DNA from 4 places in the Thioalkalivibrio sp. ALE19 genome. Region 4 is predicted to be linked to each of the others. Evidence: predicted binding sites of a transcription regulator. Region 4 holds the regulator's gene; each other region holds the start of a gene.

Evidence for each region. The regulator sigma-54, encoded in region 4, starts transcription at its own class of promoters, with help from an activator protein. The targets are predictions, from matches to a motif close to TGGCANGNTNCNTGCTT.
Region 1: F787_RS15825 (pilin) is a predicted target of sigma-54. The motif match lies at 3,985-4,001, and genes of this name have one in related genera.
Region 2: flgB (flagellar basal body rod protein FlgB) is a predicted target of sigma-54. The motif match lies at 6,474-6,490, and genes of this name have one in related genera.
Region 3: cynS (cyanase) is a predicted target of sigma-54. The motif match lies at 3,733-3,749, and genes of this name have one in related genera.

Annotation. Positions count from the first base shown of each region.
Region 1 covers NZ_AUAG01000051.1:386-5,474, forward strand. Annotated here, with positions in the region: partial or broken gene F787_RS0113795 (hypothetical protein) at 1-1,327, opposite strand, end outside; gene F787_RS15820 (tetratricopeptide repeat protein) at 1,324-3,294, opposite strand; gene F787_RS15825 (pilin) at 3,369-3,926, opposite strand; gene F787_RS0113810 (pilin) at 4,030-4,470, opposite strand.
Region 2 covers NZ_AUAG01000030.1:15,850-23,623, reverse strand. Annotated here, with positions in the region: gene F787_RS0111985 (aspartate kinase) at 37-1,287, shown strand; gene csrA (carbon storage regulator CsrA) at 1,350-1,553, shown strand; tRNA gene F787_RS0111975 (tRNA-Ser) at 1,665-1,755, shown strand; gene F787_RS0111970 (flagellar brake protein) at 1,827-2,543, opposite strand; gene F787_RS0111965 (flagella synthesis protein FlgN) at 2,624-3,106, opposite strand; gene flgM (flagellar biosynthesis anti-sigma factor FlgM) at 3,111-3,428, opposite strand; gene flgA (flagellar basal body P-ring formation chaperone FlgA) at 3,521-4,189, opposite strand; gene F787_RS0111950 (chemotaxis protein) at 4,413-5,342, shown strand; gene F787_RS0111945 (protein-glutamate O-methyltransferase CheR) at 5,538-6,353, shown strand; gene flgB (flagellar basal body rod protein FlgB) at 6,542-6,949, shown strand; gene flgC (flagellar basal body rod protein FlgC) at 6,971-7,393, shown strand; gene F787_RS0111930 (flagellar hook assembly protein FlgD) at 7,404-7,774, shown strand, end outside.
Region 3 covers NZ_AUAG01000013.1:23,143-30,916, forward strand. Annotated here, with positions in the region: gene amrS (AmmeMemoRadiSam system radical SAM enzyme) at 1-580, shown strand, start outside; gene F787_RS0106685 (EAL domain-containing protein) at 623-3,052, opposite strand; gene cynS (cyanase) at 3,240-3,686, opposite strand; gene F787_RS0106695 (sigma-54-dependent Fis family transcriptional regulator) at 3,870-5,528, opposite strand; gene F787_RS0106700 (ABC transporter permease) at 5,743-6,558, opposite strand; gene F787_RS0106705 (ABC transporter substrate-binding protein) at 6,579-7,774, opposite strand, start outside.
Region 4 covers NZ_AUAG01000001.1:53,957-61,730, reverse strand. Annotated here, with positions in the region: gene hprK (HPr(Ser) kinase/phosphatase) at 1-425, opposite strand, end outside; gene F787_RS0100320 (PTS sugar transporter subunit IIA) at 428-892, opposite strand; gene hpf (ribosome hibernation-promoting factor, HPF/YfiA family) at 897-1,235, opposite strand; gene F787_RS0100310 (RNA polymerase factor sigma-54) at 1,239-2,768, opposite strand; gene lptB (LPS export ABC transporter ATP-binding protein) at 2,853-3,593, opposite strand; gene lptA (lipopolysaccharide transport periplasmic protein LptA) at 3,590-4,132, opposite strand; gene lptC (LPS export ABC transporter periplasmic protein LptC) at 4,129-4,707, opposite strand; gene F787_RS0100290 (HAD family hydrolase) at 4,704-5,240, opposite strand; gene F787_RS0100285 (KpsF/GutQ family sugar-phosphate isomerase) at 5,240-6,217, opposite strand; gene F787_RS0100280 (calcium/sodium antiporter) at 6,208-7,182, opposite strand; gene F787_RS0100275 (NAD-dependent epimerase/dehydratase family protein) at 7,201-7,774, opposite strand, start outside.

The DNA.
Region 1 (5,089 bases), on a different contig from region 4:
AGTCCTCGCGGACTTCGGCCCAGGCACGGGCCTGCTGGAAGGGGCTGCCCCACAGGTCCGCGCGCAGCGCGGTCACTAGGGCCAGCGCGGCCACGACCAGAAGGGGCACCAGCGTGCGGGTGAGCGCATCCGGCCGTTTCCAGCGCAGCCAGGCCAGCGCCAGCGGCAGGCCGAGCAGGGCGGCGGCCAGGTGGTTGCGGTGTTCGAAGTACAGCTCCAGCTGGATGAAGCTGGATTCCAGCAGATGCGCGGCCAGAAAGAACAGGATGGCGGCCGCCAGCGCGGGGAAGCGCAACCGCCACACAATGGCCATCGCGCCCAGGGCAATCCAGGCCGCCCAGGCCAGCGCCGTGGTCCACGGGTTGAACAGGCCGGTGGAGACCGCAATGTGATCCTGAAAGACTCCGCCCGTGACCGGACGGGGCAGTGCCAGGTGGCCCACGTAATCCCACAGGATGCGGCCCTGGGTGAGCAGGCGCTCCAGCGCGGTAAAACCGCGCGTGCCCGGGTCGTCGCTCAGCAGCGCACCGGCGCGCGTGGCCAGATAGGCCATCAGCAGCGCAATCGGAACCCCCAGTACGATCCGCCGCCACCAGACAAACCCGCGGGTCGGCTGCAGGCGGTGGCGCCGCGCATGGGCCGCCAGGATGGTCCCTTCCAGCACCAGCGCCAGCAGCGGCAGCAGGGCCCCGTTTTCCTTGGAGAGCACCGCCAACAGGCCGAACCCGCCGATGCCGCCGGCCATGCCGAGCACCGTGGCCGGGCGGACCTCGGGCGGGTGTACCAGCCGCGTCCGGACGTACAGCCACAGCCCGGCCAGCACGAACAGCGTGGCGAGCTGCGCCATGCGCTGCACCACGTACAGCGTGGTGGAGACCCACAGCGGGTGCAGCAGCCACAGGGCCGTGGCCAGCAGGGCCACCAGCGCGGCGGTGCGGGCGTCCGCGTCCAGCGCCCGTGCCAGCCGGTTCAGCAGTCCGAACAGCACCACGCCGATGGCCAGATGGATCAGCACGTTGGTGTGCTTGAACGGCTCCGGGTCCGCCGGCCAGTTGCGCGCATCGATCAGGAACGAGGCCATCGCCACCGGGCGCCCGGTGGGGCCGGCAAAGCCCGAGAGCACGTACAGCCAGAATGCCTGCAGGTTGTCGATGGTGCCGTAGAAGCCCAGTACGGCCAGGTTGCTCAGATCGTCGAAGATGAAATTGCCCGACAGGCCCGGGCGGTAAACCACCCACGTGAGCAGCAGGAGGGAAGCCGCCAACAGCGTCAGAAGCAGGATATCGCGGTGCCCGAGGCTCAATGATTTGCCGGTCCGGATGCTCATGGCTGCACCTCAATCAGCCGAGGGGCGCCCGGTCCGCTCTGCTCTGCATGGCGATGTTGGTCGAGCAGGTCGCGGAGATCGCGGGCGGTGTCTTCCATGCGGTTGAATCGATCAACTTCGTCAAGGCGACGGAGGCTGTGTTCGGCATGGCCGTACTGCCCCGTGGAGATCTGGAACTGAGCAAGGTTGGCCCAGGCCTGCGGGTTGTCGGGGGAATGCAGGGCCATTTCCAGAAGCAGGCTCTCGCCCTGCTCGAAGTCGCCAGGGATATTGAGCAGATAGTTGGCTTGCACTGCCTGCAGGGTCATCCGGGACTGGGTCTGAACGGCCAGGTCGATCAGATGCTCCAGGTCCACCTGCTGGGCGGACAGATCTCCATCCATCTTGAGTGTCAGCAGGCCGTGGAGGGCATTGATGTCCTGAGGCGTTAACACGTTCTCCCGAATATAGGCCGCCATTTGTTGTTGCCATTGCGGGTCCACTGGCAGATCCCGTCGGGCGTGCTCCACGATCAGCCGGTAATGGGGCAGAAGCCCCGCGTTGGGGTGGGTGGTGGCATCTTGCAGTTGCGACATCGCCACTCCAAAGAGTGGATCGCCCGTCTCCAGCCCGGGAGCCAGCAGCCGATGCGCCAGTTCGTATCCAGCCCTGGGCGAGTCCTGGTGCCGCGTGGCTTCGAAATAGGCCTGGCGGTACGGATCGCTCCATTCATTGGCACGCAGGAACGTGAGGAACCCGTAAACCGCGATGAGGCCGATGACCAGTGCCATCCGGGCATTGCGTAGCGAGTCCCCCGAGCGGGCCTGCAGAACCAGCGCAAACACCGCCAGCAGGGGGCCGGCCGAGGCCATATGGTTGCGATGCTCGAAGACGAGTTCCAGCGGGATGACCGTGGAAACCAGCAGATGGGGGATGAAGAACCACAGAATGCCGAGTGTCACCAGCGGGAGCCGACGGGCAACCAGGAATGCCCCCGCGATCAGGCCCAGCAGGCCCAGCAGCAGCGGGAGCGTGGTCCATGGTTCCTTCCAGGACCGGGCGAGGGGAAAGGCGTCGTGATAGAGGGCCAGGGAGCCGGGGGACGGGATCACGATGTTCGCGAGGTAGAACCACAGCGCGTGGACCTGCGTCCACAGGCGTTCTTCCAGGGTAAACGGACGGTTGGGAAGAGACGGGTCATTGGGCAGCACGGACCAGCCTCCGACAACGGCCGGCAGAATCACGATGAGCCCGAACAGCGATATAAGGCGGCGGCGTGTCGTGGAACCACGCTCGCCGAACCCGAACAGCAGCCATTCGAGCAGCAGCGCGAACACGGGCAGCATGACGCCGCTTTCCTTGCTGAGCACTGCGAGTGCGCCACCGGCACCGAGACTGCCCAGAAGAATCAGCCACCCCCGGAACTCGTCGCCATGGGCAATCCTCTGGCGGCCCAGTACATAACCGATGAGGCCCGCCAGCATGAACAGCGTGGCCAGGGCCTCCATGCGCTGGACCACGAACAGCACGCCGGTGAGGTTGATGGGGGCCAGTGCCCAGGCGGCGGCGACTGCCAGCGCGAACAGTGGCAGCCCGGGGATGAGAGAGAGCCCCTGTCCGGTTCGTTGCAACTGGCGCCGTTCCAGCTGCCGAACGATCAGAAGGAAAAGGGTCGCCAGGAGCAGGGCGTTGAGGGCGTGGATCACCGTGTTGGTGATCTTCATCGGCATGGCGTCCAGGCCGAAGAAATGCCGCTCCACGGCGAAGGTAAACATGGCGACCGGACGATGCAGGCGGCCCGCGTCGCTGGAGAAAGAGGCCCGGTAGAGTTCGCCGGGGGACAGGCTTTCCATCGCCAGGGCATCGTTCTCGACGATGTTGGGAATGTCATCGAAGACGTAGCCACCGGTCCAGCCGGGGGCATATGCGACGAGTGTGATGAGCGCGATCGCGAGGATGGCGCCCAGCTTGAAGATCGACTGGGTCATTGGTTGCTGTATGGTCGAGACACAAAAAAGCACCCCGCGGGGCGGGGTGCTTCGTCCATCAACTGATTGACGGATCAGCTGCGGCAGTCGGCCGGCAGATAGCTGTCAGCGACTCCACCTTCATCCTGGTCGTCACCTACTTCAGCAAGACCGTCACCCCCCATGTCGTTGCCGTCGTCGCCATCAAACGCACGGCAGACCCAGTCGATGCTGCCACGGGCCGTCACGGCAGAGAAGACGAGGCTTTGGTTGCGGATTTCCGCATTAACGTCATTGCCGTAAAGCACGCGAATAACACCCGCGCCGCCATCCTCCTCGGTGGCATTGCCGGAGTCGGTCGCAGGCGTGACGCTAATCCCGGCAACGTACGAGCCGCTGATGGATTGCGGTTGTGCAAGCCCGTAGGAGCGGTTGGCGGAGGAATCGTTTGTAATGGCAAAGCGCCCGCGCTGGCTGTAGAACTCGGAGACCGACGTACGGGCACCGGAAGCCAGCGACATGCCTTCGGAGGCCTGAGCGCGGATGGTGTAGTCCTGGTAGGCCGGCAGGGCAATGGCGGCCAGGATGCCGATGATCGCCACGACGATCATCAGTTCGATCAGGGTGAAACCCTTTTGAACCTGTTTTTTCATGATTTGTACTCCTGATGGTGTTGAGCTCGGTAGGGTGGTGAAGACCCCGCGAACAATGATGCAATTGTGATGCCAGGAAAGCAACCGCGAAAGCGGACCAATATCATTCTCGGCAGCTCGCCGGCAGCAGGCGGCTCGTAGCTGCGGAATCCCCGCGACAGCGCCAGACCAGGCTGTCTCCCTCGCTGGTGACGGCGGACAGGAGCAGGTGGTCACCCCTGACGCGTGCGTTCACGTCGTTTCCCAGGCGGACGCGTATGAGCCGATCGGGGCTGACCGATACGGCAGTCACGTACGAACCCGAGATGCTCTCGGGCCGCACCATGCCGGCCGATCGGTTGGATTCCGGGAGACGCCCACGGGCGTTATAGAACTCTTCGGCCGCGGTGCGGCCAGTGGTGCCGAGGGTTACGGCTTCCGCCAGCTGGGCGCGGATCTGGTACTCCCCGTAGAAGTACGTGGCGATCGCCACCAGGATGCCCAGAATGGCAACCACCATGAGCAGTTCGATGAGGGTGAAGCCTTTCTGTGGGATAAGCCGCATAGCGCTGGTCCTTTTTTTGAACAGCCAATCACATTCCGTGCCAACTCATTCACCCCGAGTGTGACGGCGATTGTCAGTCTCGGGTGACGAAATTTGTCACCCTGAGTGACAACGTTGGTCAGTTTGCGGGTATTCCCGAGTGTGCCCATCGGGATTGTCGCCCCGGCTCGTAATCGCTCTTGTATGTCCCCGCTGCCCGGCCAATAATCCTTCTTCCCCCACGCAGGAGCGCAGTCCCCTGCGCGTGCTGGTGTCCCCGGCGCAAGCCACCGTCGACACGAGCAGCGCAGTCCCCTGCGCGTGGGGGTGCTGGACATGCCCGATCGGCCAGGGGGCTGGCCTCCTGATATGGATTGACCTGTCAACGGTTGGCTGTAGTGTTCGATCGAGACCTCCTGTTTTCCATGCCTTCGAGGCAGGGCACGAGAAGCGGATTGCGACGGTGGATCACTCTGATATACGCGGGTTGGTTACCGACCGGACTTCACTTCGTCGCGGAGCTGCCCTTCTCTACGGGCGAGGGTCAGCCCTTCCGGGGAAGGGATGCCTCATAGGAGCGCCAGGGGTTCTCCTCACCGGCCTCTCATGCCCTGTCCCGAAGACACGGATGCGGGGTTCA
Region 2 (7,774 bases), on a different contig from region 4:
TAATGCGCCGCCTTCGGGCCGGACAGGGATTCTGCAATGGCGTTGCTGGTACTGAAATTTGGCGGCACCTCGGTCGGGACGACCGAACGCATCCGGGCGGTGGCCGAACGCGCGCTGCATCTGCGCGAGGAGGGCCATCAGCTGGTGATCGTGGTGTCCGCGATGAGCGGCGAGACCGATCGCCTGCTGGGGCTGGCGAACGAACTCAACCCGCGGGTCGACGGGCGCGAGCTGGATGTCCTGCTGTCCACCGGTGAGCAGGTCACCATCGCCCTGCTGGCGATGGCACTGGAGGCGAAAGGCTGTCCGGCGCGCTCCTATACCGGTGCCCAGGTGACCATCCGGACCGATAGCGCCTACAACAAGGCGCGGATCCGCAGTATCGACGACGCCCGCGTGCGTGATGACCTGGAGGCCGGCCGCATCGTGGTCGTGGCCGGCTTCCAGGGCGTGGACGAGGACGGGGCGATCACGACCCTGGGGCGTGGTGGCTCCGACACCACGGCGGTGGCGCTGGCCGCGGCCTTGAAAGCGGACGAATGTCGCATCTATACGGATGTGGACGGAGTCTACACCACCGATCCGCGACTGGTGCCCCACGCACGGCGCCTCGAACGAGTGACCTTCGAGGAGATGCTGGAGATGGCGAGCCTCGGTTCGAAGGTGCTACAGATCCGGGCAGTGGAATTTGCGGGCAAGTATAACGTCCCCTTACGTGTCCTTTCGTCGTTTGGCGAGGGACCCGGGACACTCATCACCACGGAGGAGGATGCAGCGGTGGAACAGGCGCTGGTCGCGGGAATCGCGTTCAATCAGAACGAGGCGCAGCTGACGGTGGGCGGCGTGCCGGATCAGCCCGGGGTCGCGCATCGCATCCTCGGGCCGGTGGCGGATGCCAACATCGAGGTGGACATGATCGTGCAGAACGTCGGCGAGGACGGCCGCACGACCGATTTCACCTTCACCGTGCATCGCAACGACTACGAGAAGGCGCTGGAACTGCTGCAGGGGGCAGCGGACGAACTGGGCGCCCGCGAGGTCTCGGGCGACGTCCATATCGTCAAGATCTCGGTCGTGGGTGTCGGCATGCGGTCGCATGCGGGTATTGCCAGCCGGATGTTCGAGGCCCTGTCGCGGGAAAACATCAACATCCGGATGATCTCGACGTCGGAGATCAAGATCTCGGTGGTCGTGGACGAAAAATACCTCGAACTGGCGGTGCGTGCGCTGCACGATGCCTTTGAACTCGAAGAGGAGCCAGCCGGTCTACCAAAGGAGCAGGGGTGACGACTCAATCAACGGATTCCGGGCGACCGACCTCGTCCGACACAGGTACTGTGGAGAAAAGCATGCTCATACTGACGCGTCGGGTGGGGGAGACCCTCATGATCGGCGATGACGTCTCCGTCACCGTTCTGGGTGTGAAGGGCAACCAGGTCCGGATCGGCATCAATGCGCCCCCGGACGTGGCGGTTCATCGCGAAGAGATCTTTCAGCGGATTCAGGACGAAGATTCGGAACACGGCTCCGGCGACAATCGCGGGAACGAGTGACGTCCGACGCTGCGATCTCCGTGCGGCCCGAATGAAGGTAAAATCATCAATTCGGGGCCGCGCGGGCTTTCATTCCGCGGCGTGAATCCGTATCCTCTGCACCGCAGTTACGGAGAGTTGGCCGAGTGGTTGAAGGCGCTCCCCTGCTAAGGGAGTATGGGTCAAAAGCCCATCGAGGGTTCGAATCCCTCACTCTCCGCCAGAACGCAAAAGGCCCGCACGGCAAGTGATGCTCGTGCGGGCCTTTTTTGTGGGCACGTAAGCCGGGATCGGTCAGTTCATCGCGCGGCGGCGTTCCTCACGCTGATAGAACAGCAGGGCGACGTTGATGGCACGTTCCAGGCGGGCCGACATCTCGATGATCGCGCAGCCGGCATACGAATGGCCTTCGCGAGTGGAAGGGCGCGAGTTGGCCAGTTTGACGGCGCCGGAGACCCTTTCCTGCACGTCCGGGAGCAGCAGGTTGGTGAATTCCAGGCGGCTGCCATAGGGGATCTCCTGCAGCACTTCATTCGGCAGTTCCACGCACATGCCTTCGGCTGAAAGGTCCACCACCGATCCCTCGATCGGTTCTTCGTGCATCTCGCCCTGGATCTGCAGGGTCGGGCGGTTGCTCAGGGGGATATGAACGCGGAAGGTCTCGCGACGCTGCAGGTATTGCAGTTCGGCGGGATACGGACACTCGTAGAGGTCTCCCGGCGATTCGCTCACGATCTGGCGGACCTCGGTGGTAAACCGCACGGCCACGCCGCGCAGGGTCGCGAAGACGCGCAGGGGCTGGCCGGGCCGGATCCGCTGGTGGAGGGAAGGGGGTTGCAGCTGGTCGAGGTAGAGACGTCGCGCGTCGGCATCCAGACGGATCAGCGCCGAGGTGTACAGCGGGCCGCTTTCTTCCAGGCGGATACTGACCAGGGTCAGGCCATGGTCCAGGTCGCGCAGGATCTGGCCGATGCGTTCCGGGGTGTCGACGGTATAATCGTTGTCATCCATGAGGGCACGTCGCGTCCGAAGTGGGTTCGCGCATCATACACCCTGTGACGGAGTTCACGCCTGTCCGGACCAACCCGGGCTCAGGCGCGGGTGATGGTCTGGCCGGTGGTACGACGGTGGCGGGCCTTGCCGTAGGGATCGTAGGTCGTGGCCGGGCCGCTGTCCTCGCCGCGCAGGATCTGCATGGACATCTGCACCCGGCGCTGGTTGCGTTCGATCAGCCGGGCATTGCCCTGGTTGAGTTCGTTGCAGCGTTCGATCGTCGCCCGCAGCGCCTGCCAGCGGTCATTGAGGTGCTCCCCTCCCTCCAGCCGCGCGAACAGCCGCGCCACCCCTTCCGGGGTGAACTCGGCCCCGCGGGCCTCGATCCATTGCTGCTGTTTGCGGGTTTCGGTTTCCAGTGCCTGCAGCAGTTCCTGCTTGCGCTGGACCGCGGCCTGCAGCCGATCCGGTTCGCGTGACTCAATGGCCCGGGTTTCCTCCAGCAGGATATCCTCCAGCCGTTGTCCGAGACGGATGGATTCCTCCAGGGAAGGACGAATTCCGGTTTCGTCGGTCACCATCGGATCACCGCAGCAGGCCTTCGATTTCCATCATGCGATCGGCCAGCTCTTCGTTGTCGATCGGGTAGTTCCCCTGAGCGATCGCCTCGCGGATCTCGGCCACCTTCGCCTCGTTGAACGGTGCGGCCTCGCTGGCTTCGCCGCTGCCGTTCATGGCCTGGGCGGCGCCGGTCAGGGTGACGGCGTCGCCGCTGGCGGCATCGCCATTGCCGGCGCGATCCACCCCGTTACCGCCGGTGCGGGCGTCGTCGTCACGGCCGCGGACTCCGCCGTTCTGGCTGTCGGGGCGCAGGCCGTTGATGTTGGGGCCTTTGATATCCATGACTTTGTCCTGTCGTTTTACTGGTCTACCGCGTGTATCGGCCGGAATGCCCGAAACTGTAGGGTCGGTTGCGGGATTTCCGTCACATTTTACTACAGGGCGACGCGAACCGTGCCCGATGGCTGGACCTCGCCCTCGATCTCGCGTCCGGAGGAGGTGTTGCGCACGCGGATCCAGTCGCCGGCCGTGGCGTCCTCCAGGGCTTCGCCCTGCATGCGGATAGTGACGCTGCCGCTGTTGGCGAGGATGGTAACGCGCTGGCCGCGCTGGATCACCTGACGTTCATTAACGTGCTGCTGGCCGATGACCTGGCCCTGGCGAATCGCGCGGCGGGTCTGCAGACCGACCACCTCGGATGCGTCCTCGAAATAATGGCTGGCCTGGCGCGACGTCTCGATGCGCTCCATGCGCAGATCGCCCGGCCCCAGGGTCTGCTGGCGCGACAGGTTGCGGCGGGCCACCACCACCTCGGCGTGGCGTTCCACGGTGGCCGGAACGTACACCGACCAGGTCACCGGCCCGGGACAGCGGATGTTGACCGCGGTATTGCCCCTCGGGCGGCCGCCGGGCGGCAGCGAGGCCTCCAGGGGTTCTTCGCAGCGCTTGAGGCGCAGGCGGTCGTCGACATGACCGAGTTGCACCTCCACATCGTCGCCGTTGTGGTCCCCAAGCTGCTGGTGCAGGAACCGTTCCGCGCTGTCACGAATGTTCTGCACCGGCTCGATCTCCGCTTGCGCGGTCGGGGCGAGGAGCGCGAGCATCAGAAGAAGCGCACCCCCGCTGCGGCCCGGGCTGCGGTACGGGAGCAAAGCCTGTAACTTGAAAAGGTGCATGTCCGGTCACCGTTGACCCTGTGTCTTCGTCACGGAATACATGCAGATTCTGTGCCATGGCATCCGGCGCCTGTCCTGCGCGTCCGATGCGTGGTTCAAGCTCCCGCCGGCGCGGCCGTTAGCAGGGAGAACAACCCAGGGGGCGAGAACCGTGAGTCAGTTTATTGACGACGTGAACCAGCGCACGCAGATGGTCGGGCAGAACCGGATGGAGCTGCTGCTGTTCTATCTGGGCGGCACGCAGACTTTCGGGATCAACGTGTTCAAGGTGCGCGAGGTGATTCCGCTGCCGCAGTTGCGCCAGATTCCCGGGTCCGCCGGGGTGGTGCGGGGCGTCACCACCCTGCGCGACAAGACCGTGCCGATCATCGATCTGGCGCGGGCGATGGGCATGCAGTCGACGCGGGCCGGGGCGGACGGGCAGCAGAAGGTTGTGATCACGGAGTTCAACCGCTCGGTGCAGGGCTTCATGGTGTCGGCGGTGGATCGCATCGTGAACGTCAACTGGGACCAGGTGAAGTCGCCCCCGCGCGGCACCGGTCGTGAGTCGTTTCTGGTGGCGGTCACCGAACTCGACAACAAGCTGGTGGAGATCATCGACGTGGAGCGCGTGCTGTCGCTGGTCAATCCGTTGCCCACCGAGGTGTCGGAAAGCGTGCGTTCCGCAGTGGCCGAGCAGACACCCGAGCGTCGGGAAATCGTCATCGCCGACGACTCGGTGGTGGCCCGCCGCCAGATCGAAAGCGCCATCCAGGGGCTCGAGTGGCCCTACGTGCTGTGCAAGGACGGGCGTGAAGCCCTGGATTACCTGGAGGAGAAAGCCGCCGAGGGTCCGATCCACGACACGGTCGAGCTGGTGATCTCGGATATCGAAATGCCGCGCATGGACGGTTACACCCTGACGGCAAAGATCCGCGAGAACGAGCGGCTGCGGCCGCTGCGGGTGCTGCTGCATTCCTCGCTCAGCGGCGAATTCAATACCGACATGGTGCGTCGGGCCGGTGCGGATGCGTTCCTCTCCAAGTTCAACCCGGACGAACTGGCCAGTGCGATCCTGGAACAGATCAACAAGACCGCCTGAGATGTCGGTGGTTGCCGGGGGCGAACGGTTGCCGGCCCGGCCGGGGCGGGTGGCCGGCGCTTGCCGCCCCTTTGCAGGCTGCGGACTCCCGCAAGGCCGCCTCGAAGCCCTATACTGTGGCGGCATGGAATCATCGAACCGAACAACCAGCGGACGGCGGACGGGCCCGGCACGCGTCAAGGCGGAGATGTGTGCGTGATCGATTCCCGTGACTACGAAGAATTCGCGCGCTTTCTCTCCGAGTGCTGTGGCCTGGTGCTGGGGGACAGCCGCCAGTACCTGGTGTCCAGCCGGCTGTCCCGCCTGCTGGATGAATTTGGCTACAAGGACGTGCCGGAACTGCTGCACGCGCTGCGCAAGGCGCCCAGCCCGAAGCTGCGCACGCGCGTGATCGACGCGATGACCACCAACGAAACCTCCTGGTTTCGCGACGGTTTTCCGTTCGAGATCCTGCGCCACGTGATCCTCCCGGAGCTGGCGTCCACTCGGTCGTCGATCAAGGTCTGGTCGGCCGGGTGTTCCAGTGGCCAGGAGCCCTACAGCATCTCGATGGTGGTCTCGGAATGGGAGGCCTCGCGCCCGCGCCGGGTGGTGCCCGTCAGCATTCTCGGCACGGACCTGTCCGAGGGCGTGCTGGAAGACGCCCGCAAGGGAGTCTATGACGGTCTGAGCATCGTGCGCGGGCTGAGCGAGTCGCGGCGGTCCCGGTTCTTCCAGACCGTGCCCGAGGGGCACAAGATCATCCCCGAGGTGCAGCGCCGCTGCCGGTTCCAGAAACTCAATCTGGTCGACAGCTACGCGGCGCTGGGCAAGTTCGACATCGTGTTCTGCCGTAACGTCCTGATCTATTTCTCCGCCGAGACCAAGCGTCAGGTCCTTGACGGTATTGCGAAGCAGCTTAACCCCGGTGGCTATCTGTTTCTTGGCGCTTCCGAGACGGTCGGCCCCTACAGCAAGGCCTACGAAACCGTGCGCACCGAGTACGGTTCGGTCCTGCGTCTGAAGGGCTGAACCCCGCCCGCGCCGGGCCTGCAACGGGCCCGGCGGTCGTTTCCGACGCGGTGATTCGCCGCGTGGCCGACCGCGCGCCGGCGTCCCTCCCAATCCTTTTCCCCTTTTGCCGGCAGCCAATGGCACGGCGATTGCATCGTCGTGGTCAGGCAACGGATGCCCGCCATGCGCGGGCCGGACGGAACGGGATGAGCATATCGCTGGACAAGGCACTCGGGATTCTGCCGGAGTCGGTGAACCTGCGTTCGCAGCGCATGGAGGTTCTGAGCTCGAACATCGCCAATGCCGACACCCCCGGCTACAAGGCGCGGGACCTGGATTTTCGCAGCCAGCTGGAGGCGGCTTCGGGGGGTGGTGGCCAGCTGCAGCTCAGCAAGACCCGGGCCGGTCATCAGGATCCGGGGACGGCCGCCGCGGGCACCGGGGCCGAGCTCAAGTACCGCATCCCCTCGCAGCCGTCTCTGGACGGCAACACCGTGGATCCGCAGATGGAACGGGCCGCGTTCGCCGAGAACTCGGTCAAGTACCAGAGCAGCCTCGAATTTCTCAATCGCCGGGTTTCCGGCATTCGCGATGCCTTCCGGGGCAATCGCTGAACCTGACGGGAGGCCACTGCCGTGAGTGATCTGTTCAATCTGTTCAATACCTCGGCTTCGGCGCTGACGGCACAGTCGGCGCGGCTGAATACGGTGTCTTCGAACCTGGCCAACGCCAACACGGCGGCCGGCAGCGCGGAGGAGGCCTATCGCGGGAAACACGTGCTGTTCCAGGCGGCGATGGACCAGGCCAACCGCGACGGTACCGCGACGCCGGTGCGGGTGGCCGGGATCGAGGAGTCGGATGCCGAGCCGCAGATGCATTACGAGCCCCATCACCCGAAGGCAAACGACGATGGCTACATCTTTCGCCCGGCGGTCAGCGTGGTCGAGGAGATGGCCAACATGATGTCGGCCTCGCGCAATTACGAAGCCAACGTCGAAGTCATGGACACCACCCGCCAGTTGATGATGCGCACGCTGCAGATGGGCGGACAAGGCTAGGAGACCGGAAATGAACGGATTGACACCCGACATGCTGGAAGGGGCGGGGATTCGCACTGACCGCCAGGCCCAGCGAGACCGTCAGGAGAAGGAAGGCGGGCCGGATCAGCTGGGACAGGAGGACTTCCTCAAGCTGATGACGACCCAGCTGCAGAACCAGGACCCGTTCGAGCCGATGGAAAACGGGGACTTCATCGCGCAGATGGCGCAGTTCTCGAGCGTCACCGGGATTCAGCAGCTGAACGAGTCGTTCGAGGGCTTCGCCCAGTCGATGGGTCAGAACCAGGCGGTGCAGGGCGCCAACCTGGTCGGCAAGGACGTGCTGGTGCCGGTGGAGTTCGGCCAGCTGGGCCCCGAGGGCGGCATGAGCGGCGCGTTCGA
Region 3 (7,774 bases), on a different contig from region 4:
CGGCGAGTTCTTCTCCGCGATGGATGCGGCCAACGTGGATCTCAAGGCGTTTACCGAGCGCTTCTACCACCGCCTGACCGGGGCGCATCTGCAGCCGGTGCTGGATACCCTGGAATGGCTGGTGCACGAGACCGATGTGTGGACCGAGATCACCACCCTGCTGATCCCCGGAGAGAACGACAGCGATCCCGAGATCGTGGCGATGGCCGACTGGGTGTATCAGCACCTGGGTCCGGACGTGCCCATGCACTTCACCGCGTTTCATCCCGACTTCCGCATGACCGACTATCCGCGCACGCCGCCGGAGACCCTGCAACGGGCGCGCAACATCGCCCGCGAGCGGGGACTGCATCACGTGTATACGGGGAACGTGCACGACCGTGATGGGCAGAGCACCTGGTGCCCGTCCTGCGGTCGGCGGTTGATCGGTCGCGACTGGTACCGGCTGTCGGACTGGAACCTCACCGCCGATGGCTGCTGCAATGCCTGCGGGGCGGCCGTTGCCGGGGTGTTCGAGGCGCGGCCGGGGGACTGGGGGCCGCGTCGCCAGCCGGTGCATCTGGCGGATTTTGCCCGCTGACCGGCACCGGCCTGCGCCCCGGCGAGTCCCTCGGCGATTCCCTCAGCGCGGGACGCCGGCGGCGGCCACCCCGCCCTCGCAGTCTTCCAGCAGCTGCGGCAGCTCGTTCGCCGGAACCGGCGGGCTGCACAGAAAGCCCTGCCAGGCATCGCAGTAGCGGGTCTGGAGGAAGCTGCGCTGGTCTTCGGTCTCGACCCCTTCCGCCAGCACTTCCAGCCCCAGGTTGTGGGCCATGTTGATGATGGTCACGGTCAGTTCGGCATCGTTGGGGTCGTGCGGCAGATCCTGCACGAAGGCCCGGTCGATCTTGAGCCAGTCGATGTTGAAGCGCTTGAGGTAGGCCAGCGAGGAATACCCGGTGCCGAAGTCGTCGATGGCCAGCGCCACGCCCAGGCCCTTCAGCTGCAGCAGGACCTCGCGCGAGCCCTCGGCCTGGATCAGGGTGGTCTCGGTCATCTCCAGCACCAGACGCCCGGGGTCCATCCCGGTGGAATCCAGCACCTCGCGCACGCGCGCGACCAGTGCGGGGTCGTTCATCTGGTGGGCCGAGAGGTTCACCGCCAGCGACAGCTCCGGCAGGCCCTGCCGGTCCCATTCCACCACCTGGCGGCAGGCCTCGCGCAGGACGAACTCGCCCAGCGGGCTGATCAGGCCGGTTTCTTCGGCCACCGGGATGAAGCGTCCGGGCGAGATCAGCCCCTTGTCCGGGTCGCGCCAGCGTACCAGCGCCTCGACCCCGGACACGCGGCGTTCGCGCAGGTCGATCTGCGGCTGGTAGAAGACCTCGAGATGGCCGTTCTTCAGGGCCTCGCGCAGATGATTTTCGGTCTCCAGGCGCTCGCTGGCGGCGGCGGTGAGGTCCTCGCTGTAGAAGCTGTAGGTGTTGCGGCCCTGGGCCTTGGCGCGGTACATGGCCGCGTCCGCCTGGGTGATCAGGGCCTCGGGCGACCCGCCGTTATCGGGGAACAGGGTGATCCCCAGCGAGCCTCCGACCTGCAGCGAGCGCCACCCGCCCACCGCGAAGGGCTCGGCGATCACCGCCAGGATCTCCCGGGCCCGCTCCTCGAGGGCTTCCAGTGATTCGACATCGTCCAGCAGGACGATGAACTCGTCGCCGCCCAGGCGGGCGATGGTGTTGGCTCGTACCCGATCCTTGAGCCGGTCGGCGAGGATCTTCAGGAGTTCGTCGCCGACCTGGTGGCCGAGGCTGTCGTTGATGGTCTTGAAACGGTCGAGGTCCAGGAACAGGATCGCGACCCGCCCGCCATCTTCGGCACTGGTGTTGATCGCCGAACGCATGCGCTGGGTCAGCAGCACCCGGTTGGGCAGGTCGGTCAGCGGGTCGTGGCTGGCGCGATGCGCCAGCTCCGCCTCGTGCCGGCGCAGGCGGGTCTCGGCCTCGCGGCGCTGCTGCACCTCGCGCCCGAGGTCGCGGTTGATCCGGTGGTAGCGCAGGGTCGCTGCGGCCATCAGCGCCAGCAGCCCCAGCAGCAAGGCGATGGTGACCGCCGGGTTCTCGCGCCAGTAGAGCAGCGGGTCCAGGGCCGGGTTGCGTTCGTAGGGCGGGGCGCCCAGGCGTTCCAGCAGGTCATGTGCCGGGGCGTAGGACAGCGGTGCGGCCCAGCCGAAATATTCGCCGGTCCGGCTTGCCGGGTGACCCTCCGGCATCTCCAGCAGGGCCACGGTCACCGCGTTGGCCAGGGCTTCGTCGGCATGTTCCATGCGCGAGAACGGCCATTCCGGGAACAGGCGGGTGGTGTGCTCGAACGGAAAGCCGGGGGTGTCGCGCGGTTCCAGCACCCGCAGCTCGCCGGGTTCGAACGCCCCGGCCCCGGCCATGCGGTCGAGCACGCCGGTGCGGACCGTGCCGGCGTCCGCGCGGCCGTCGAGCACGGCCTCGACCACGCGGTCATGCGGCATGTCGGTGAAAGTCAGTTCGGCGAGATCCTCGCGCGGATCCACGCCGGCATCCAGCAGGGCCTCGTGCCCGGCATGCCAGCCACCCAGCGAGCCCTCCTGTACCGCAAACAGGTGCTGGCCGGCGATGTCCTCCAGCGCGGTGATGTCGTCGCGGTCGGCGCGCGTGAAGATGACGCCGCCGAACAGCCGGACCGGTTCGCCTTCGTGTGACGCGATCAGTGTGGTCAGGCGGCTGATGCCGTGGGCGTATTCCAGCTGGACGTAGTGCCCGGTATTGGTGAGAACGAAATCGATCTCTTCCCCCGCAACCGCGTCTTCCAGCTCGGGGTAGTTCATCGCCCGCATGCGGAAGCGGGCGTCGAAATCCTCGCCAAGGCGTTCGGTCAGGTAGTCCGCGGTCGGTTGCCAGCGGGCCTCGGCTGCGCTTGCCTCGCGCACTGCGAGCACACCGATGTCCACTGTCGTGGCCCCATCCGGAGCGCCGGCGACCGCGCCCGGGAGGGACGGGAGCAGCATCACGGCCAGGACAAGGGTGCGGGGCAGCCATTGCATGCCGGTCAGCCTACTACGAACCGGGCGGTGGATGCTTGTCCGTGCAGACAACGGTTTGATTCGGGAACCTTTCGTTCCCGCGAGGGGCAGGGAAATGCAGGGAGGGCAGAGAGGGCAGGCAGGAAAGGCCGCCAGGGCCGCGCCCGGGCCACGGCCACGGGCGGGCGAGAGGGCGAGTGGCCGGCGTTCACCAGCTCTTGTAGGGCAGGAACTTGCCGTTCCAGGTGATCTTCACCCGGTCACCCTTCGGGTCCTCGACCTTGTCGATGTCCATGGTGAAGTCGATGGCGCTCATGATGCCGTCGCCGAACTTCTCGTGGATCAGCGCCTTCATGGTGTCACCGTACACGTTGATCGCCTCGTAGAAGCGGTAGATCACCGGGTCGGTGGGGATGGTCTTGTCCCAGTGCTTGTGCGGGAACGCCTGCAGGGCCTTCGACACGTCGGGCCCGAGATCGAGAAACGCGGTGAGCCGGTCGGCCGCCTCGGCGTCGAGATGATTCATGCCGTAGCAGGCCGAGGTCACGTAGACCTCGTGCAGGCCGGTGGCCTCGGCGATGCCGGCCCAGGTCGCGGACCGGCCCTCCTTGGCTTCGAGGATGGTGGCGGTCATTTCGGTCTTGCTGAGGGTCATGGATGGCCTCCCGGTTGGTGTCGGATCAGTGTTGCCACCCAATGCTCTGCAGATCCCGTGCCAGCTGGACGCCGTTCACCGGATCCGCTCCGGGACGGCCGTACGGCAGCACGGGTCGGGTGAGGCGGACACTTTGTCCGCTCCCGTTGCGGACAAAGTGTCGACAATGTCCGCAACGGGGTCTCAGGCCAGTCCCAGTTTCTTCAGGCGGTAGCGCAGCTGGCGCGGGGTGAGGCCCAGGTCCATGGCGGCGCGGGTCTTGTTGCCGCCGCTGCGTTCGATCGCGTCCCGCAGCTGGTCGGCCTCGGAGGCGTGCACCCGGCGGTAGGGGCGGACGATGCCGGGACCGGTCGCCCCGTCGGGGTGCGCCTCGTTGCCGTGCGTGCCGGGAAAGGTCGGGGTGTCCGGCGATGGTGCGGCGTCCGGTTGCGGGGAAGCGGCGGGACCGGTGGCGTGCAGCCCCGGGCTGATGCGCGATTCCTCGTGCAGGATCTCGTCGATCAGGGCGGTGCCGATGCGGCCCTCGCTGGAGAGCAGCACCGCGCGTTCCAGCACGTTCTCCAGCTGGCGGATGTTGCCCGGCCAGTCGAAGGTTTCCAGACGCTCCATCACCCCGTCGTCCAGGACCACGTTCCAGCCATGGACGTGGGTGTAACGGTCGAGAAAGTGCCGTGCGAGCAGGCGAATGTCGCTGGCGCGATCGCGCAGCGCGGGCATGTGCAGCGGGATTACGTTCAGGCGGTAGAACAGATCGAGCCGGAATTCCCCGGCATTGACCGCTTTCTGCAGGTCCTTGTGGGTGGCGGCGACCACGCGCACGTCCACCGGGATGTCGCGCGATCCCCCGATCGGCTGCACGACCCGTTCCTGCAACACGCGCAGGATCTTGGACTGCAGCGCCTCCGGCATGTCGCCGATCTCGTCGAGGAACAGGGTGCCGCCGTCGGCCAGGGCGATCTTGCCGGTCTTGGCGCTGGAGGCCCCCGTGAAGGCGCCTTTCTCGTGGCCGAACAGTTCCGATTCCAGCAGGTCGGCCGGGATCGCGGCACAGTTCAGGGAGATGAACGGTCGCGCGTTGCGCTGGCTGATCCGGTGGATCATGCGTGCGATCTTCTCCTTGCCGGTGCCGGAGTCGCCGGTGATCAGCACCGTGGCCTGGGTGTCGGCGATGCGGTGGACCTGCTTGAGGACGCTGCGCAGGGCGGGGCTCTCGCCGAGGATTCCGTATTTCGCCCCCTGGGTGTCGAGGGCGCTCTTGAGGTAGCGGTTTTCCGAGACCAGTTCGGCCGTGCGTTCGGCGATCAGCTGGTTGATGCGCAGGACCTGGCCAATCATGGAGGCGACAACGCGCAGTACGTTGAGATCGTCCTGGAACTGGCGCGAGCGGCGGCGCAGCCGGTGGACCCCGAGTACGCCGATCGGCTGTTCGTCCTGCACGATGGGGACCCCGATATATGCCACGGTCTCCTGCGGCAGGGTCGAGCGGTCGACCGCCCGGGCGAGATATTCCGGCTCGTTGTCGATGTCCTGGATCAGCGCGATCTGTCCGGTCTTCATCACCCGGCCGGTCACGCCCTCGCCCAGCGAGTAGCTGCCGCGCTCGCGTTCGGCGTCGGTCAGGCCGTAGGCATGCCGGATCTTCAGCTGTCCGCTGTCCGGGTCGGGCAGCAGGACCCGGCCGCGGTTGAGGCCCAGCAGCTGGGACATCATGCCGAGGATGCGGTAGATGGCGGCGTCGGGGTCGCGCGAGCGGCCCATCAGCCGGGCGACCTCCAGCAGCAGGGTGATCTCCTGCTCGCGGGTCGCCTGGTCGGTGCGGTCTTCGGTGGCGGTGTCGTTCATGCCCGGTGGGCATGCAGAAACCCTGCCAGCGCCGCGGACCGGGCCGTGGCGGGGCACGGAGCGGATGCGGGCGGCACCTGGCGGCGGACTTTGCACCGCGATGGTGCGGTCGGTTCCGGTACGCGCCCGAAGGGTGCAGTGCATGCCGCGGGCCGTGGACAAAAAAAGGCCCGACCGCGCACGGCCGGGCAGACGGAGGGAGTGAGGGGGCAGCTCAGCTTTCGGCGTGGTAGCTGCTGCGCCGGATCAGGCGCACGCAGATGGCGTCCAGCATGTAACCGATCAGGCCGATCACCAGTACGAAGGCGGCCAGCTTGTCGTACTCGAGCGTGTCGCGGGCATCGTTGATGGCGTAGCCGAGCCCCGAGGTCACGCCCAGGTATTCCGCCGGCACCAGTACGATCCAGGCCACGCCCACCGCCAGGCGGATGCCGGCGAACACGTCCTGGGCGATCGCGGGCATCACGATGTAGCGCAGGGTGTGGTAGGGGTTGGCGCCCAGGTTGTTGCCCACCTTCAGCCACATCGGATCGATGCGCTGCACGCCGTGCGCGGTGGCGTAGGTGATGGGCCAGACCGCGGCGATGGCGATCAGGAAGATGATCGCCGCATCCCAGGTGGCGAAGGCCAGCACCGCGATCGGCATCCACGCCAGCGGCGAGATCATGCGCAGGAACTGGAATGGCACGTGGGTGGTTTCGCGCAGCACGTTGAAGTACCCGATCATCACCCCCAGCGGGACCCCGATCAGGATCGCGTAGAGCAGGCCGAATCCGACCCGGTGCAGGCTGGACTCGATCGGCGACCACACCTGTCCGGAACTCACGATGTCCCAGAAGGCGGTCAGCGTGGGCCCGGGGGCGAAGCTGGCGAAGGCCATGGTGTCGGGGTTGTTGGCGATGGCCCAGCCGCCCCACCACCACAGGGCCAGCAACCCGGCGATGCCGAGCAGCGGGTACTGCAGCCGCCGGCGCAGGTGGTTCAGGGAACGCAGGGAGGCCCACCCCCACTCCCCGGGGGTGGCCGGCATGTCGAATGTGACGTCGCGGTTCATAGCTGTACGATCTCCTCGCGGGCAAACGGCGAATCCATGTCCACGCCGGGTGCGTTGTGCCAGGCGGTGTATTTCTCCATGGCCTTCTCGACGAACTCGTAATTGACCAGATCATCGGCCACTTCCTGCGGATCCAGGCCCTGCAGGAAGGTGGTGTCGCCGCCGACCAGGGTCTCGTTCATCGCGCCCACCAGCATCTTCGTCGCCGAGGGGTAGGGCCACGGGGAGAAGTCGATGCGGCCGTTAGCCCAGTCGGCATGGCGGATCGCGCCGGAGTCGATGTAGGTACTGTCGTCGGCGTAGTTGGTCATCGCACGTTCGACCACCCCGGACGGCATCGGCAGGTAGCCCTTGCCGTCGCGCGACAGCAGGTGGGCGATCTCCTTCTTGTTGTCCTGGATGTGGCCCTGGGCGCGAACCACCGCGTTCATGGTCTTCTGCGTCCATTCGGGCTGGCGATCGGTGAGCGTCTCGTTCATGCACACCACGCAGCAGGGGTGGTTCTTCCAGATGTCGCCGGTGAAGCGCAGCAGGTTGCCGTGGGCCAGCATCTCGCCGGCGGCGTTGAAGGGCTCGGCGACGATGAAGGCGTCGATCGAGCGCGCGGCCAGGGCCGGCGGCATGTCCGGCGGCGGCATCAGCATCAGGTTGACCTCGTCCGGGGCCAGATCGTCCCCCTGATCCTTGATCACCGGCTTCAGGCCGGCGTCACGCAGGGCCATCTGCATGACCACGTTGTGCATGGAGTACCAGTAGGGCACGGCCACGCTCATGCCACCCATGTCGGCGAAGTCGTTGACCTCCACGTGGCGGCCGGTGACCACCGCCGACCCGTTGGTGTGGGCCCAGGACATGATCTTGGCCGGGAAGTCGTTCTGGTAGCGCATCCACAGCGGGATCGGCTTGAGCAGGTGGACCAGGTTGAAGCGGTTGGCCGCGAAGGATTCGATCAGCGGCGACCAGCCGCGGATCAGCTGCGGTTCGGCCACCTCCAGGCCTTCGTCCTCGAAATAGCCCTCGGAATGCGCGACCAGCAGGGCCGCGGCATCGGTGATGGGGATGTAACCGATGCGCACGACGCCGTCGAAGTCGTCCACTTCGGGGTCGACGCCACCCAGCTCGGGCTGCTGGGCGAGCAGCGAACCCGGGGCGGTCAGGCCGGCGCCGGCGACCAGCGAGCCGGCCGCCGCCG
Region 4 (7,774 bases):
AGGAAATAGCGCAGCAGCGCGATGACTTCGTGCGAGGATGTGCGTGTGCACAGGATCACCGGCAGGGGGTCGTCACCTGTCTGCGGCATGCGCGGGAACGGGCAGGTGTCCTCGGCGAAGATCACCATGGTAGTACCGGTGCGGGCCATTTCCAGCACCAGGTGGTCACGCTGCTCGTCGGACAGGCCGGCGATGTAGCGGGCCTCGTAGTCGCCGATGACCTGGATGCGGTTGGGGCGGATCAGGTTCAGGTGGCCGGCCAGCGGCAGGTCGCCATCCCCGAATCCCAGGAGTTCGCGGTCGCCCGCGGCCTCCTCTCCGTGGACGTAGCGCAGGTCCAGACGGCTCCCCATCGCCCGCGTGAGCGCGGCGATGGTGATGTTGCTCGCGGTGCCGTCGGCTGCCGCTTCCGCCCGGTCGGCCATGGTCAGGTATCTCCCAGGGCCCGGGTGAGGGCCTGCTGGACCCCCGCGCTGTCCGCGGCGCGCCGGATGCCGGCGAGGGTGTCCGGCTGCGACAGCCCGCGCGCGAGCTGGGCCAGCAGGTCCAGGTGTTCGCTGGTGGCCTCTTCCGGCACCAGCAGGGCGATCAGGATGTCCACCGGTTCGTGGTCCATGGCTTCGAAATCCACGCCCTGATCCAGACGCAGGACCGCGATGCGGGGCGTATCCAGCTCGGCGAGACGGCCGTGCGGGATCGCCACGCCATGGCCGAGCCCGGTGGAGCCCAGTTTTTCGCGGGCCGACATGGCTTCGAACGCGGCACTGGCCGCCAGTCCGTCCGCGGCCCCGTCCACCAGCAGATCGGCGAGGGTTTCCAGCGCTCGTTTCTTGCTGGAGCAGTCGGTTTCCAGTCCGATGCGCTCCGGGGTGATGAGCTCGGCCGGATTCATCGGCTTACTCGGGTTGTTCGCGGTTGCGCTGGGCGCCCTCGGCGCGATGATGATCCTTGACCTTCTCCTTGTGCTTGATCAGCTGGCGGTCGACCTTGTCGATCAGGCCGTCGATGGCGGCGTACATGTCATCGTGGCTGGCCTCGGCGTGGATGTGGTTGCCGCTGACCTGCAGATTCGCTTCCGCCTTGTTGTGCAGCTTCTGCGTCTTCTCGTGGTTCAGCACCACGTGCACGTCGATCACCTTGTCGAAGTGGCGTTCCAGCTTCTGGAATTTCTCGTTGACGTAGTCGCGCAGGGCGTCGGTGATGTCGACGTGGTGTCCGGTGAGATTGATCTGCATGGGTCAGGCTCCTTTCGGTTTGCTTCCGGTCGGCATGGCGGCCATCTGGCGGCGCTCGCTGGAGGATGGCAGGTTCATGCCCTCCCGGTATTTGGCCACGGTACGCCGGGCCACGTTGATGCCCCGATCCGCCAGGATCTGGGCGAGGCGGGAATCGCTGAGCGGTTTGCCCGGCGTTTCCTCTTCGATGAGTTCGCGGATCATGGCACGAATCGCGGTCGCGGAGCATTCCCCGCCGTCGCTGGTGCCCACGTGACTGGAGAAGAAATACTTGAATTCGAACACCCCGCGGGGGGTGTGCATGTATTTCTGCGTGGTGACCCGCGAGATCGTGGACTCGTGCATCTCCAGGGCTTCGGCGATGTCGCGCAGGATCAGCGGCTGCATCGCCACCTCGCCGTGTTCCAGGAACCCCTGCTGGCGTTCGACGATCGCTCGCGCCACGCGCAGCAGGGTGTCGTTGCGGCTGTGCAGGCTCTTGATGAACCATCGCGCCTCCTGCAGCTGATCGCGCATGAAGGCGCTGTCGCGGGCATCGGAGACCTGGCGGACCATGCCGGCGTAGAGGTCGTTGATGCGAATGCGCGGGGCGATCTCGGGATTCAGGTCGACCTGCCAGCCCCGGTCGGTATGACGCACGTAGACATCCGGGACCACGTATTCCGGCGGTGTCGAGCTGATCTGGGCGCCGGGGCGCGGGTTGAGCGTGCGGATCAGGTCCAGCGCCGCGGCCAGTTCGTCGCCATCGCGTACGCCGCTCTGGCGCTGCAGGGCCTTGTAGTCACGCCGGGCAAGGGCGTCCATGCCGTGTTCCAGGAGCGCGCGCGCCGCCTCGCGCGAGGGCGCGTCCGGCGCCAGCTCGCCCAGCTGGACCTCCAGGCACTCGCGCAGATCCAGCGAACCGACCCCCAGCGGGTCGCAGTGCTGCAACCAGTGGCGTACGGCCTCGACCTCGTCGGTGTCGACGGGGGGGTCTTCACTCCGGCTGATGGTCTCGGCCAGGGTCTCGACGTCGCCCTCGAGGTAGCCGTCGCCGTTGATGGTGTCGATCAGGGCGGCGCCGATGCGCTGGTCGCGCGGGGTCAGGTGCGACAGATGCAGCTGCCACAGCAGGTGATCCTGCAGCCCGCCGCCGTCGTCGTCCGAGGTGTTCTCCAGCGGGTCGCGGTCGTCCAGACCGCGCGGGCTGGCGCTGGCGTCGTAGATGTCTTCCCAGCGGCTGTCGGTCACCAGCTCGTCGGGGATGATGTCCTCCGAGCCGCCGGCATCCACCGTTTCGCCGGTGCCGGCGGCGTCGCTGCCGCTCTCGCCGTCGTCGGTGTTCGCGTCGCTGTCGGTGTCCGCGGTGTCCCCCGCGTCGGCACCGAGTTCGTCATCCTCGGCCTGTTCCAGCATGGGATTGCTTTCCAGCGCCTGCTGGATCTCGGCCTGGAGCTCCAGCGTGGACAGCTGCAGCAGCCGGATGGCCTGCTGCAGCTGCGGCGTCATGGTCAGCGTCTGACCGAGCTGCAGATTCAGCCCGGGCTTCAGCATGAGTTGGGAAAGGCGTTGGTCACCATAAGTGAATAGTAATCCCTTGCTGCGGGCTTGTGCACCGCCCCGGTGCGGCGGTCGGTGTCACAGGCGGAAGTTTTCGCCGAGGTAGACCTCGCGCACGCGGGCGTCGGCCAGCAGTTCGTCCGGCGTGCCCGCGCTCAGCAGGCGCCCCTCGCTGAGGATGTACGCGCGATGGCAGATGCCCAGGGTCTCGCGTACGTTGTGATCCGAGATTAGTACGCCGATGCCGCGTTCGGCCAGGTGGCGGATGACTTCCTGGATCTCGCCGACCGAGATCGGATCGACCCCGGCAAACGGTTCGTCCAGACAGATGAACCGCGGATCGCCGGCCAGCGCGCGGGCGATCTCGGCGCGCCGCCGCTCGCCTCCGGACAGCGCGATCCCGGGGCTGTGGCGCACGGTCTCCAGCTGGAATTCCTCGATCAGGGCGTCGCCGATGCGGCGGCGCTCGTGGCGGTCGAGTTCCGGGCGCAGTTCCAGCACCGCCTGCAGGTTGTCTTCGACCGACAGGCGGCGAAAGATCGAGGCCTCCTGTGGCAGATAGCCCAGCCCGGCGCGGGCGCGTTCGTGGATGGGCGCCCGGGTGATGTCGCGCCCGCCCAGGGTGATGCGCCCGGTATTGGGCCGGATCAGTCCGACCAGGCTGTAGAAGCAGGTGGTCTTGCCGGCCCCGTTGGGTCCCAGCAGGCCGACCACTTCGCCGGGCACCAGGTCCACATCCATCGCGTCCAGCACGGTACGCTGGCCATAGCGCTTGCTCAGCTCGCGGGCGACCAGATGGCCGTCGGCCGCGGGGGTCATGGATCGTCCTCGCGTGGCTGCAGGCGGATGTGCACGCGCTCGTCATCGGTGTCGCCGCGTTCGGCGCGGATCACGTCGCGTTCGAGATCGTAGGTGATGCGCTGCCCGCGGGCATCCTCGGCGGCGGTGATGACGCGTGCCCGTTCGGTCAGGATCACGCGTTCCTCGTCGAGGAAATAGTCGATGCGCAGCCCCTCGGCGATGCGCGTCTCGCCGGTCTCGGGATCGGGCGACTCCAGGCGTGCGGGCTCGCCGTGGGCCTCGATCTCGTAGGGGCGGCGCTCGCGCATGTGCACGATCACGCGGTCCGCCTCCAGGGTGGCATCGCCGCGCACCACGATCACGTCGCCGGTGTAGGTGCCTGTGCCCGCGCGTTCGTCCATCTCGGCGTGGTCCGCGGTGATCTCCACCGGCAGGGCATCCTCGCGGCCGGTCGCCGGCGGGGCCGCCAGGAACACTGCGAGTATGCCCGCCACGGCAAGCAGCGGGGCCGGTCGGCGGATGCCCGCGCGGCGATGTTCGGTTGTGGCCGGGTTCATTCCGGGCGGTCCTCCTGCGGCAGGTCGCTGTACAGCGTGTAGACCTCGGCGAGCAGCTCAATGGTATCCGCTTGCGGGTCGGCGCGCAGGCCGGTACCCCGCTGGAACAGTCCCGGCTGTTCCAGGGTGCTCGGGGCCGACGAGGTCGTCAGCCGGGTGTCCAGCGCCACGCGCACGTCGCGCGACTCGATCACCGTGCGTACGCGCGCGTCGCGTTCGGGGCGCACGCCGCGGGTGTGGCCGAAGGTATGCAGCAGTTCGCGATCGGGCTGATGTGCCGCGCGCGGGGCGCGCCAGGTCCAGTTCAGGCCCCGTTGGTCCAGCAGATCCAGCTCCGGGTCATCGATGAACTGGACCGCATCCCGGTCGTATTCGCGCAGCCGCGACCCCTGCAGGCGGTGGGTGGGCCGCCCGTCCTCGCCGGTGACATGCGCGGTAAACCCCTCGATCTGCAGCGTGGGTTCCGCGTCGGCCGCGGGTTCGGCGGGCGGCTCGGCCGCTGCCGGCCCGGCGAGCAGGCATCCGGCGGCCAGCAGCCGGGCGGCGAGCGGGGCGCGGCGCGGATCCGGGGTCATGCTTGCAGGTAGCTTTCGAGCACGGTCTCAAGGCGGCCGCGCGCGGCCAGCAGGTCCTCGCAGACTTCGCGGACCGCGCCGCGCCCGCCACCGGCCGTGGTGACCCATTGCGCGTGCTGGCGCACGAACGGATGGGCGTCGCCGACCGCGATGCCCAGGCCAACCCGTCGCATCGCCGGCAGATCGACCACGTCGTCGCCGACGAACGCGGCCTCGTCGGCGCGGTGCCCGGTCTGCTGCAGCAGCTGTGCCAGTGCCTCCCCCTTGTCCCGCCGGCCCTGGATGCAGTGGCGGATGCCCAGATCCTGCAGGCGATGTTCGACGACCGCCGACTGCCGCCCGGTCAGGATCGCGACCTCCAGGCCTTCGTCCATGGCCATGCGCAGGCCGTGGCCGTCGCGGCTGTGGAAGGCCTTGTACTGTTCGCCACCGTCGCCGAGAAACAGCGCGCCGTCGGTCAGCACGCCGTCGACGTCCAGGATCAGCAGTCGGGTGCCGCGCTGCAGGCCGGCGAGATCGATGTCGTCATGCATCAGGCCACCCCCGCGCGCAGCAGGTCGTGCATGTTGATCACCCCCTGCAGCCGGCCGTCCGCATCGGCGACCGGGAGGGCGTTGATGCGGCGGCTTTCCATCACCTCCAGGGCCTCCGCGGCCAGCCAGTCGGCGCGGGCGGTGTGCCCGCCCCGGGTCATCACCTCGCCAATGGTCAGCGTCTCCAGGCTCTCGCCCCGGTCCAGGGTGCGGCGCAGGTCGCCGTCGGTGAAGACCCCCAGGATTCGCGCGTCGGCGTCGCTGACGATCACCAGTCCCAGTCCCTTGCGGGTGATCTCGAACAGCGCATCCTTCAGCGGCGCGTCTGGTGCGATGCGCGGGATCGCCTCGCCGGTATGCATGATGTCGCCGACGTGGATCAGCAGGCGCCGCCCGAGGCGCCCGCCGGGGTGCGAACGCGCGAAATCGTCGGCGGTGAAGCCGCGCGCATCCAGCACCGCCACCGCCAGGGCATCGCTCATCGCCAGGGCCGCGGTGGTGCTGGAGGTCGGCGCCAGCCCCAGCGGGCAGGCCTCGTGTTCCACGCTGACATCCAGGTGTACGCTGGCATCGGTGCCCAGGCGCGAGCCGGGGTTGCCGGTCATCGCGATCAGCGGGACGTCCAGGCGTCGGATCAGCGGCAGGATGGTGAGGATCTCGTCGGTCTCGCCGGAGTTCGACAGGGCGATCACTACGTCGTCGCGGGTGATCATGCCGAGATCGCCGTGGCTGGCCTCGCCCGGATGCACGAAGAACGCCGGCGTGCCGGTGGAGGCGAGGGTGGCCGCCAGCTTGCTGCCGATGTGGCCGGACTTGCCCATGCCGGTAACCACCACCCGCCCGCGACAGGCGAGGATGTGCCGGCAGGCCGCGAGGAAGGCGTCGTCGATGCGCGCGGTGAGGCCGCGCACCGCGTCGGCCTCATTTTCGAGGACCGCGAGGGCGAGCTTGCGGGTGGTTTCGGGGTTCAGATCCATGCCGGTGCCGTGATTGCGAGACTCACAAGGTAGCCGCTGAAGGCCAGCAGGAGAAGGGCCCCGTGCCAGCGGGTGATGCGGCCGGCGCCGAAGCGGGCGGCCAGCAGCACCGCCACCGTCAGGCCCAGCATCACCGGATAGTCACGGGTCAGCACTGCGGGTTCCACCGCCAGTGGCGCGATCAGGGCGGGTACCGCCAGCACCGCCAGCAGGTTGAACAGATTGGAGCCGACGACGTTGCCGAGGGCCATGCCGGTTTCGCGCCGCAGCGCGCTGGCCACGGTGGTGGCCAGCTCCGGCAGACTGGTGCCGATCGCGACCAGGGTCAGGCCGATCAGCAGTTCGCCGGCTCCCAGGGCGGTGGCGATCTCGACTGCCCCCCAGACCAGCGCCTGGCTGCTCGCCAGCAGCACCACCAGACCGCCGGCGAGCCACCCCAGGGCGGTCGGGAGACCGCCGGGCGTGGCCGCCGGCGGGGGCGGGGCCAGCCCGGGGTCGGACTCCGGGGGCGTGCCGGGGTGGCGGGCCGCGCGGATCATCCAGACCACGACCGCGATCAGGCCGGCCAGCATGATCACCCCTTCCGCCCGCGCCAGCCGGCCGTCCAGCAGCAGCAACAGCACGCCGAGCGTGGCCAGCAGCAACAGTGGCAGTTCGCGTCGTACCAGCCCGTGACCGGCGACGATCGGGGTGATCAGGGCGGCCAGCCCGAGTACCAGTCCCAGGTTGGCGATGTTCGAGCCGATCGCGTTGCCCACCGCCAGCCCCGGCGCTCCCTGCAGGCTGGCCAGCAGCGAGACGATGATCTCCGGGGCCGAAGTGCCGAAGGCGACTACGGTAAGGCCGATCAGCACCGGCGAGACCCCGAGCCCGCGCGCCAGGCCGGCGGCGCCGAACACGAAGCGATCGGCACTGGCGGCGAGCAGCACGAGACCACCGACGACGGCGAGCAGCGGCAGCAGCATGCGTGGTCCGGTCGCCCCCTATCGATTGCCGACCCGCAGGCGCTCGAGGCACTCCGGGGTCGTGACCCGGGGTTGCCAGTCGAGTTCCCGGCGTGCGCGGGTGCAGTCCAGGACCAGCGGGCCGTCGAGCCCGCGCACCCAGCCCGGGTCGCCGGCGCGCGCGCTCAGGCGCCAGGCCAGCGGGTGCAGTCTGCGGATGAGGCCGGCGGGCACCGGCAGGGTCAGGCGCCGACCGTGACGGGCCATGGCGCGCAGCGACCACACCGGTTCGGTGCCCAGGTTGAAGCAGCCCGGGGCACGGCGGGTGACTGCGGCGGCGATCGCTCGCGCGGCGTCCTCCTCCCACAGGATCTGCACCGGTGCGTCGATCCCGGCGGGGTGAAGGCGGCTGCGGGCGATCCGCTGCAGCAGCGGCTGGGCATGTGGCCCGACCACCGCGGGCGGCCGCAGCACGGTGGTCACCAGCTCCGGATGCTCGCGGTCCAGAGCCTCCAGGGCCTGTTCGGTGGCGACCTTGTCCTCGGCATAGGGGAAGCGCGGGCGGGGCGGCTGGTCCTCGCTCAGGGGGACGGGCGAGTCCGGCCACGGGCCG